3 regions of the Peribacillus sp. JNUCC41 genome follow, and region 1 is predicted to be linked to each of the others. Evidence: riboswitches for the same ligand, from Rfam matches in the RefSeq annotation. Region 1 holds a riboswitch; each other region holds the start of a gene.

Evidence for each region. Region 1 has a riboswitch for S-adenosylmethionine ahead of JNUCC41_RS07005 (methionine ABC transporter ATP-binding protein). Riboswitches for the same ligand answer to the same signal wherever they lie in the genome.
Region 2: linked by a shared signal. The riboswitch ahead of JNUCC41_RS14440 (methionine biosynthesis PLP-dependent protein) and the one ahead of JNUCC41_RS07005 (methionine ABC transporter ATP-binding protein) in region 1 are both predicted to bind S-adenosylmethionine.
Region 3: linked by a shared signal. The riboswitch ahead of JNUCC41_RS14480 (methionine ABC transporter ATP-binding protein) and the one ahead of JNUCC41_RS07005 (methionine ABC transporter ATP-binding protein) in region 1 are both predicted to bind S-adenosylmethionine.

What each region holds. Positions count from the first base shown of each region.
Region 1 is NZ_CP062163.1:1,391,826-1,394,980, forward strand. It holds gene JNUCC41_RS06995 (MetQ/NlpA family ABC transporter substrate-binding protein) at 1-205, opposite strand, end outside; gene JNUCC41_RS07000 (methionine ABC transporter permease) at 221-889, opposite strand; gene JNUCC41_RS07005 (methionine ABC transporter ATP-binding protein) at 882-1,916, opposite strand; SAM riboswitch class I at 2,070-2,182, opposite strand; gene JNUCC41_RS07010 (O-acetylhomoserine aminocarboxypropyltransferase/cysteine synthase family protein) at 2,300-3,155, opposite strand, start outside.
Region 2 is NZ_CP062163.1:2,974,147-2,977,301, reverse strand. It holds gene fumC (class II fumarate hydratase) at 1-1,223, opposite strand, end outside; SAM riboswitch class I at 1,548-1,661, shown strand; gene JNUCC41_RS14440 (methionine biosynthesis PLP-dependent protein) at 1,748-2,860, shown strand; gene metC (cystathionine beta-lyase) at 2,857-3,155, shown strand, end outside.
Region 3 is NZ_CP062163.1:2,982,121-2,985,275, forward strand. It holds gene JNUCC41_RS14470 (MetQ/NlpA family ABC transporter substrate-binding protein) at 1-193, opposite strand, end outside; gene JNUCC41_RS14475 (methionine ABC transporter permease) at 249-917, opposite strand; gene JNUCC41_RS14480 (methionine ABC transporter ATP-binding protein) at 904-1,920, opposite strand; SAM riboswitch class I at 1,989-2,093, opposite strand; gene JNUCC41_RS14485 (MBL fold metallo-hydrolase) at 2,376-3,155, shown strand, end outside.

The DNA of each region.
Region 1 (3,155 bases):
TTTCGATTTCCAATTCGATTCCTTTTTCTTTAAGAAGCGGCTTAGCTTCCTCAAGGATTTCAGCATGCGGAACATTGGATGCCCCTACAACTAATTTCTTCGATTCTTTTTCCGTACCACTGCCGCCTTTATCCTTTTCACTTCCACAAGCAGCCAAAGCGATAGATAACACTAAAATTAATGCAAAGCCTAAAAACTTTTTCATCCTATTCATCTCCCTTTATCTTTTGTCCAATTTAGATGTAATCACATCTCCAATAATTTGAATTATGAAGACGATAATTAGAATAACGATCGTCGCTACAAGCGTAACGTCATTTTGATTTCTTTGATAGCCGTCCAAATAGGCTAGATTACCAAGTCCGCCTGCACCGATGACCCCGGCCATTGCGGTATATCCAACCAATGCAATCGATGTTACCGTAATCCCGGAAATAAGGGCAGGCATCGACTCTGGAAGAAGGACCTTCCAAATGATCGTACTCGTTTTTGCCCCCATGGATTTAGCGGCTTCGATTACACCCTTATCGATTTCACGCAGGCCGATTTCAACCATACGCGCATAAAATGGGGCAGCCCCGATAATAAGTGCCGGCAGTGCAGCGTTCTCTCCGATCATGGATCCGACGAGTGCTTTAGTGAAAGGAATGAGCAGCACGATCAAAATAAGAAATGGAATGGAACGGAATATATTAACGATAGCACTCATGACCCCGTTAATCACCCGATTTTCCCACATATTACCCTTCCCTGTCAGGAACAGGATCAATCCTAATATTATGCCTATAAAAAAGGTTGCCACTACAGAGACGCTTGTCATGTAAAGCGTTTCTTTCGTTGCTTCAATAATGTCTTCCCAATCAATATTCGGCAATAATTCTTCAAGCATGAGTAATCACCTCCACGCCTACCTGCTGTGCTTTAATGAATTCGATTGCGCGGAGCATTTCATCCTCAGTGCCATCAAGATGGATAAACAATGTTCCATATGAACCGCTTCTTGTTTGGGATATCTTACCTTGAACGATATTGACATCCAACTCGAAGTTACGTACAAGCTTGGTGATCAACGGGCTTTCTGCATGATCACCTACAAAGGTCAATTGAATCACTTTGCCTGCAGGATAACGTTCGAGCAAATGGTCCATCGTTTCTTTCGTTTCTTCCGGTTCCGTTACCTGCTGCACGAAACGCTTTGTCATTTGTTCTTTAGGATTCTTGAAAACATCCAGGACAGGACCCTGTTCAACAACTTGCCCGTTTTCCATCACGGCGACGCGATGACAGATTTTACGTATTACATGCATTTCATGTGTTATCAAGACGATCGTCAATCCTAGGCGCTGATTGATGTCAACAAGCAATTCGAGTATGGAGTCGGTAGTCTGCGGATCCAAGGCAGATGTCGCTTCATCACACAGCAGCACTTTAGGGTCATTTGCCAAAGCCCTCGCTATGCCCACCCTTTGCTTTTGCCCTCCGCTTAATTGTGAAGGATAGGCCTTTTCCCTGCCTTCCAGTCCGACTAACTTGATCAATTCGTTCACACGCTTGATCCGTTCCGCTTTAGAAACACCAGCAATTTCCAATGGGAAAGAAATATTATCCTGAACGGTCCTTGACCATAATAGATTGAAATGTTGGAAAATCATGCTGATTTCTTGACGTGCCTTACGGAGCTGAGCCCCTTTAATTTTTGAAATTTCCTTCTCAGCCACCACAACGGATCCCTCTGTAGGAGTTTCCAATCCATTGAGCATTCTGATTAAAGTACTTTTCCCCGCTCCACTGTAACCGATGATACCGAAAATCTCGCCTTTATTTATTTCAACATTCACATTATTTACAGCCTTGATCGTCTCACTGTTTCCTTTTCCTGTTCGGAACAGCTTACTGACTTTCGTCAATGTAATCATTAATCCTCACCTCTTTTATCCAATAAAACCTATGAACTTAGTTGATTTCTTTACATTATTAGTCTGTTTCTCATAACATGCACATGTTTTCCCCATTAAAACTGAAAAAACCTTTCTGCATGAGCAGAAAGGCAGGTGAAGAAACAGGCCTTTCTCTCATCTTCCAAAGTAATTAAACTTTGTGTGAATTGGCACCTTTCCAAGGAAATCTCCTTGTCGGTTGCCGGGTTTCATCGGGCACATCCCTCCACCTCTCTTGATAAGAGCTAATATATAGAATATTTGTACATCATTAAGTTCTTTAGTATGGAGAAATTTTATCATAGATAAAAAAGGAGCGCAATGTATATTATTTCTAGTTCAAGAATGAACAGGAACTCTGCTTAAAGCGTTTTGGAAGTCAAGGAGACGATATTCGTCGCTTTTTCAATTGCCTGCTCTAAATCTTCTATTAAGTCGTCTACATTTTCAATCCCAATTGATAAACGGACTTGATCGGCACTTACACCCGCTTTCGCAAGACCCGCCTCATTCAATTGTTGATGGGTCGTACTGGCTGGGTGGATGATCAAGCTCTTCGCATCCCCTACATTCGCCACATGGGACCATAATTCCACCGAATTGATAAGTTTTGCCCCAGCTTCGCGATTACCTTGTATTCCAAAAGTCACGACAGATCCAGCTCCCTTAGGCAAATATTTATCCGCAAGGGCCTTATCGGGATGATCCTCATCACCAGGATGCGAAACCCAAGTCACGGCAGGATGGTTTTTTAAATATTCAATGACAGACTTGGTGTTTGATAGATGCTCTTTCATCCTTACATGCAGCGTTTCAAGTCCAAGCGTAAACTGGAATGCACTTTGGGCACTTAGCGCAGGGCCTAAATCACGAAGTAACTGGACTCGGGCTTTCGTTATGAATGCGGCAGGTCCAACTGCCTCGGCATATACCAGACCGTCATAACTTGGGTCAGGCTCCGTGAAGCCAGGGTAGTTTGGCGAGTTCCAATCGAACTTCCCTCCATCCACGATGACACCGCCTAGTGTCGTTCCATTTCCCAGAAGCCATTTTGTAGCGGAATGGATGACGATGTCCGCGCCAAAATCAATTGGTCTGCAAAGATATGGTGTTGCAAAGGTATTATCAATGATTAAAGGTATGCCGGCTTCATGGGCGATTTTCGCTACCGCTTCAATATCAAGCACCCTCAAACTTGGATTACCGATCGTTTCGGCA
Region 2 (3,155 bases), 1.6 Mb from region 1:
GTTACCAACATAAGGGAGCGTTCTACATTTTCTTTGATTTTATCCTCATTTGCAGTGATGCCTACCGCACAATTATCGTTGAATGAATGAATGCCTTCCGTCAATAATTTTACCGTTTGCAGGAAGTTATAGATGATGACAGGCTTGAATACATTCAATTCAAAATTACCTTGGCTTGCTGCAAAGCCAATTGTAGCATCGTTACCCACGATTTGAGTTGCAATCATGGTAAGCGCTTCACTTTGTGTTGGATTGACTTTACCTGGCATGATGGAGCTGCCTGGCTCATTTTCCGGAATGGCTATTTCGCCGATTCCGCTTCTTGGCCCACTTGCCAGCCATCTGACATCGTTCGCAATTTTCATTAAATCCGCTGCCAATGCTTTTAAAGCACCGTGTGCGTAGACGATTTCGTTATGGCTTGTCAATGCATGGAACTTATTATCAGATGTGACAAAAGGATATCCAGTATCAGCTGCAATTTGTTTGGCGGAAAGTCCCGGGAATTCTTTTTTTGTATTGATTCCGGTTCCTACAGCCGTTCCTCCTAGTGCAAGGTTCAATAATTTTTGGCTGCTTTCCTCAATCATCGCTAGATCTTTGTCGAGCATCGCTTTCCAACCGGAAATCTCTTGTCCCAATGTTAATGGTGTAGCATCTTGAAGATGTGTCCGGCCAATTTTCACGACATCCCAAAATTCTTTTTCTTTTGTATCGAATGTATCACGAAGAGCTTTGATGGCAGGAACCAATTTTTCAGCGACTTCCATAAAGGCAGCAATATGCATGGCTGTCGGGAAAGTATCATTTGAGCTCTGTGCCTTGTTAACATCATCATTCGGATGAAGGGTTTCCGATTCACCATTTTCTTTTAACCATTCATTTCCTTTGTTAGCGACCACTTCATTCACGTTCATATTACTTTGCGTACCACTTCCCGTTTGCCAAACTACAAGCGGGAAATGCTCATCTAGCGTTCCTTCAAGGATTTCGCCGCAAATCTTGACGATGGCATTCTTTTTAACTTCCGAAAGATCACCAAGATCATAGTTCACCTTTGCCGCAGCTTGTTTAACGTATGCAAATGCACGAACTAATTCAATCGGCATTTTTTCGTTACCGATTTTGAAATTGTTACGGCTTCTCTCGGTTTGTGCTCCCCAATATTTATCAGCAGGAACTTTCACTTCACCCATCGTATCTCGTTCGATTCTGTATTCCATGTGTTCTCCTCCTATGTTTGCACTATTCATTGAGACTTTTTGCATATGAAATGAATAATGTCGAATTATTCTTTCTCTCCATACATTGTACAAACTTTATTATTTTAAAGCAAAAATATCCGCTGACCTTTCACTTTTTCCGAAAATCCCATGCCCCTTCGTGTTTATATGAAGATTCGGATATTTTTTTTATAGATACATAAAGTGTTGACGCACTAGGCACCAATTAACCTGGTCATGAACATCCAAGCATTATCCATCCCAAAATGTCCTTGACAGTATTTTGTATATATAGTAAATTCAAAAGAAATTGAATAATCTAAACTCTTATCGAGAGAGGTAGAGGGAATGGCCCGATGACACCTCAGCAACCTTCATTTGTTTCAAACCAATGAAAAGGTGCTAATTCCACAAGTTTGTGAACTTGGAAGATAAGAAGAATGACTCGTCCTTACTTAATCAAAGTCTTCTTCTTAAAGAAGACTTTTTTTTATTTTATATAACTCAAAGGAGCAGTGAAAACCATGTACAAAACTGAAACATATCTTGCTCAATTAGGAAACCGCAGCGAAACGGCGACAGGAACAGTCAATCCGCCAGTATACTTTTCAACAGCTTTTCGCCATGAAGGAATTGGCCAATCGACGGGATTCGACTACACAAGAACAGGTAATCCTACACGCCAATTATTGGAGCGTTCCATCGCCGATATGGAAAAAGGCGACCAAGGTTATGCCTGCAGTTCAGGAATGGCCGCCATTTCCACTATCCTTGCCCTTTTTAAATCAGGTGATGCCTGGATTGTCAGCGAAGATCTTTATGGTGGTACATATCGTCTGTTAGAACAAGGTTTTAAAAAATGGGGATTGCAGTGTGACTATGTAAACACTTGTTGTTTGGAGGATATTGAAAAAGCCATCACTCCTCACACGAAAGCCATCTTCATCGAAACTCCCACTAACCCTCTTATGCAGCAAACGGACATTAGCGCTGTTGCCGCATTGGCCAAACAATATAATTTATTATTAATCGTTGATAATACTTTTTACACGCCTCTTATCCAACAACCCATCCTGCTTGGAGCGGATATCGTGATTCACAGTGCAACCAAGTATCTCGGTGGTCATAATGATGTGCTCGCCGGACTGATCGTTGCTAGCGGCGCTGAATTATGTGATGCATTAGCCTTCCATCATAATGGTACCGGAGCTGTCTTGAGCCCCTTTGATTCTTGGCTGATGATGCGTGGAATGAAAACCTTGGCATTGCGGATGGAGCGTCATGAAAAGAATGCCAAAATACTTGTAGATTACTTGTCGGAACATGATTGTGTCACGGACGTATTGTATCCCGGCAAAGGCGGCATGATTTCATTCCGTATCATTGATGAATCGGCGGTCAACCCCTTTTTACAATCGCTCTCATTAATTTCCTTTGCAGAAAGCCTTGGAGGGGTTGAAAGCTTTATCACCTATCCTGCCACACAAACGCATGCCGATATACCGCTTGAAGTCAGAACGGCAAATGGAGTTTGTAATCGCCTGCTCCGCTTCTCCGTTGGCATCGAGGATAGCGATGATTTGATTCAGGACTTGCAGCAAGCATTCGCACATGTAAAAAGGGAGGCGCTACGATGACAGGTCATGATTTTAGCTTTGAAACGAAATTACTTCATAATCAGCATAAATTCGATCCGGCAACGGGCGGTGTGAGCGTCCCCATTCAGCATGCATCGACTTTCCATCAATCCGATATCGATCAATTTGGCAAATATGATTACAGCAGAAGCGGGAACCCGACTCGCGAAGCACTTGAAGACATCATTGCCGAACTTGAGGAAGGCACTCACGGCTTTGCTTTTTCATCAGGTATGGCTGCCATTTCAACAGCCTTCCTGCTATTGTCTGCCGGGGATCATATCGTCATTTCCGA
Region 3 (3,155 bases), 1.6 Mb from region 1:
TTTCTACATTGTAACCGAGATCTTCCAGTCCTGGTTTGATGGCCTCTTTAACCATATCGGCATAGGGCCCGGTAGTCGCCCCGATCTTCAATTCTTTTTTGTCTTCAGTTTTTGGGGATGCATCATCACTCCCGCATGCTGCCAAGCCAAGGGCAAGTGCACAGACTGATAATAACGAAGCTATTTTCTTCATTTGAAATTCCTCCTGTGTAATGAAATGTATTGAATCATTGAAAAATGACTGATCCCTATCGTTTGTTAACTATGTATGAGGCCTTGTCACCAACCATTTGAATGATTTGTACAAGGCAGATCAACACGACGATCGTCGTGATCATGACTGTGTTGTCATAACGGTAATAACCGTACCGGATGGCCAGGTCGCCAATTCCGCCCCCGCCGATTGTCCCTGCCATCGCTGAGTAACCGATAAGCGAAATGGTCGTTAATGTCAGTCCTTGAATGATACCCGGTTTTGCCTCTGGAAGAAGTACATCCTTAATGATCATCCATGGAGTGGCTCCTACGGCAATTGCAGCTTCAATCACTCCTCTGTCTATTTCACGTAATGCCGTTTCAACGATTCTTGCAAAAAAAGGTATTGCGGACACCGACAGGGATACAGAAGCCGCTCTCGGCCCTATTGTCGATCCAGTTAGAAGATCCGTTAAAGGAAGGAGGGCGACCAAGAGAATGATGAAAGGGATTGAACGGACAATATTGACTGCGAATCCTAGAAATCGATTCACGATACTATTTTCAAAAAATAAATTCCTTGTTGTTGTAAACAGCAATACTCCAAGCGGTAAACCGATTAACAGGGCTACTGCAAGGGAAACACCGACCATATAAATCGTTTCAAGAAAGGCTTTATTAAGATCAGGTAAAATATTGACGATGGAATCAAGCAGTGACATGTTTTAGCACCTCCACAGAACTGGAACGATTTTTTATATATTGCAATGCCGAATGAACTTGAGCGGCATCGCCTATTAACTCGATGATTAAAATGCCTAAAGGGACATCCTGGATATACTCAATTTTACCGTGTAAAATATTCCCCTTTACTGAATGGGATTGGAGAGCATCCGAAAGGATCGACTCACCAGCGGTTTGCCCTTCGAATTGAATTTTAATGATCGTACCTTTACTTTCATCAATCAAGTGCGGAGGGAGTGCGAAATCCAGAACACTGCTAATGAATTGCTTCGTTAACTCCTGCTTAGGCTGTGAAAATATTTCATAAACGGGACTTTCTTCAATTACACGGCCATCCTGCATGACGGCGACACGGTGGCATAGCTCTTTGACCACTTCCATTTCATGTGTAATCAACACGATGGTGATGCCAAGCTTACTGCTTATCTTTTTCAATAATTGTAAAATCGCTTTTGTAGTTGTTGGATCAAGTGCTGAAGTCGCTTCATCACATAATAGAACAGTGGGGTCATTTGCTAAGGCACGGGCTATGCCTACCCGTTGCTTCTGTCCACCGCTAAGCTGCGCCGGATAGACATCTTTCTTATCGCTGAGCCCTACGATTTCCAACAATTCCAATACACGTAACCTGATGGCATCCTTCGACCGATGCGCGGCCTTTAAGGCGAAAGCGACATTTTCATAAACGGTTTTTGAACTGACCAGTGAAAAGTGTTGGAATATCATTCCGATTTTTTGCCGTTGTTTACGAAGTTCTTTACTTGATAAAGAGGTTAAATCAATGCCGTCGATGATGATATTTCCACCTGTCGGACGTTCAAGCAAATTCAAGCAGCGGAGTAATGAGCTTTTTCCAGCTCCACTGTAGCCGACAATTCCATACACTTCGCCAGTTTGAATGGTTAAAGATACGTTATCCACTCCGATAACTCGGTTTTTCTTCGAGACGTATTCCTTTCGGACTGAACGGATTTCAATCATGAGCTTTCCCCCTTAAACATTAAAAAACTGCCCCTATCATTCAGAAAGAGGCAGCGAAATTATATCTCGTCTTATCTTTCAGAATGCAATCATTCTGCAGGAAGTGGCACCGTTCCCTAAGGGCGGTTGCCGGACATCACAGGGCCTGATCCCTCCGTCACTCTTGATAAGTAAATTATTATTTTAGAATATTTCAAGTTTTTCAATATAATCTATATTATTTGTAAAATTCGACAATGTCAATCGTTTCTGAAATTTTCGGGGTGATTTTTTGTTATTAAAGTTTAGTAAGGTCCATTAAAAGTGGGCAATTATGCAATAATCCAGCATTTTTGTCCAGGTTAATTATTCCAAAATTTCCTTGTCAAAAGAGTGAAGTGGTAATACATTTATTATAGTAAAGTTAGAAAAAGGAAGATGAAACTATATTTGTGTAATGATGGGGAGGCAATTGAATGTTAGAGATTAACACGATAAATGATGTGGTTTGTGTGAACGGGACTCCTGGCGGGAACAAATCCGGGATGAGTGTTTATGTCTTTTTAACGGATGGTCTATTGATAGATACTGGCGCACAGATTTTATTGGAAGAGCTCATTCCATTCTATGAGTCCGCAGACTTCGACTCAGTGGTCCTGACTCACTATCATGAAGACCATACCGGGGGCGCTGCATGGATACAGGAAAATAAAAAGGTCCCGCTTTTCATTCATCCGATGTCGGTTGAGGTTTGTGCAAAGGATGCCGTATATCCTGAATATCGTAAAATTTTCTGGGGAAAGAGAGACGCCTTTAAAGCTGAGTCGGTAGGGAAGGCCATTCATTCACGCACCCAAACGTGGGAGCCCATTTTTACCCCTGGTCATGCAAAGGACCATATGGTGTATTTGAATCACAGTAATGGCATGCTCTTTTCAGGAGACCTTTTCGTAACACCAAAAACAAAGCTTGTCTTACGGGAAGAGTCTGTCCCGGTCATCATCGATTCCATTAAAAGGTTACTTCAATATGACTTCGGGGAAGTGTTTTGCTGCCATGCTGGACATGTCCCTGATGGGAAGGACATGTTTCGGAAAAAGCTCGATTATTTGGAAAACCTACAAGGTGAAATTTTACGCTTGCATTCTCAAGGGCTGACCGTTCATGAAATCCAGCAGGCCGTTTTACCGAATCGCTATCCCCTTATCGAGATATCTGGGCATGAATGGGATTCAGAGCATATCATTACATCGATA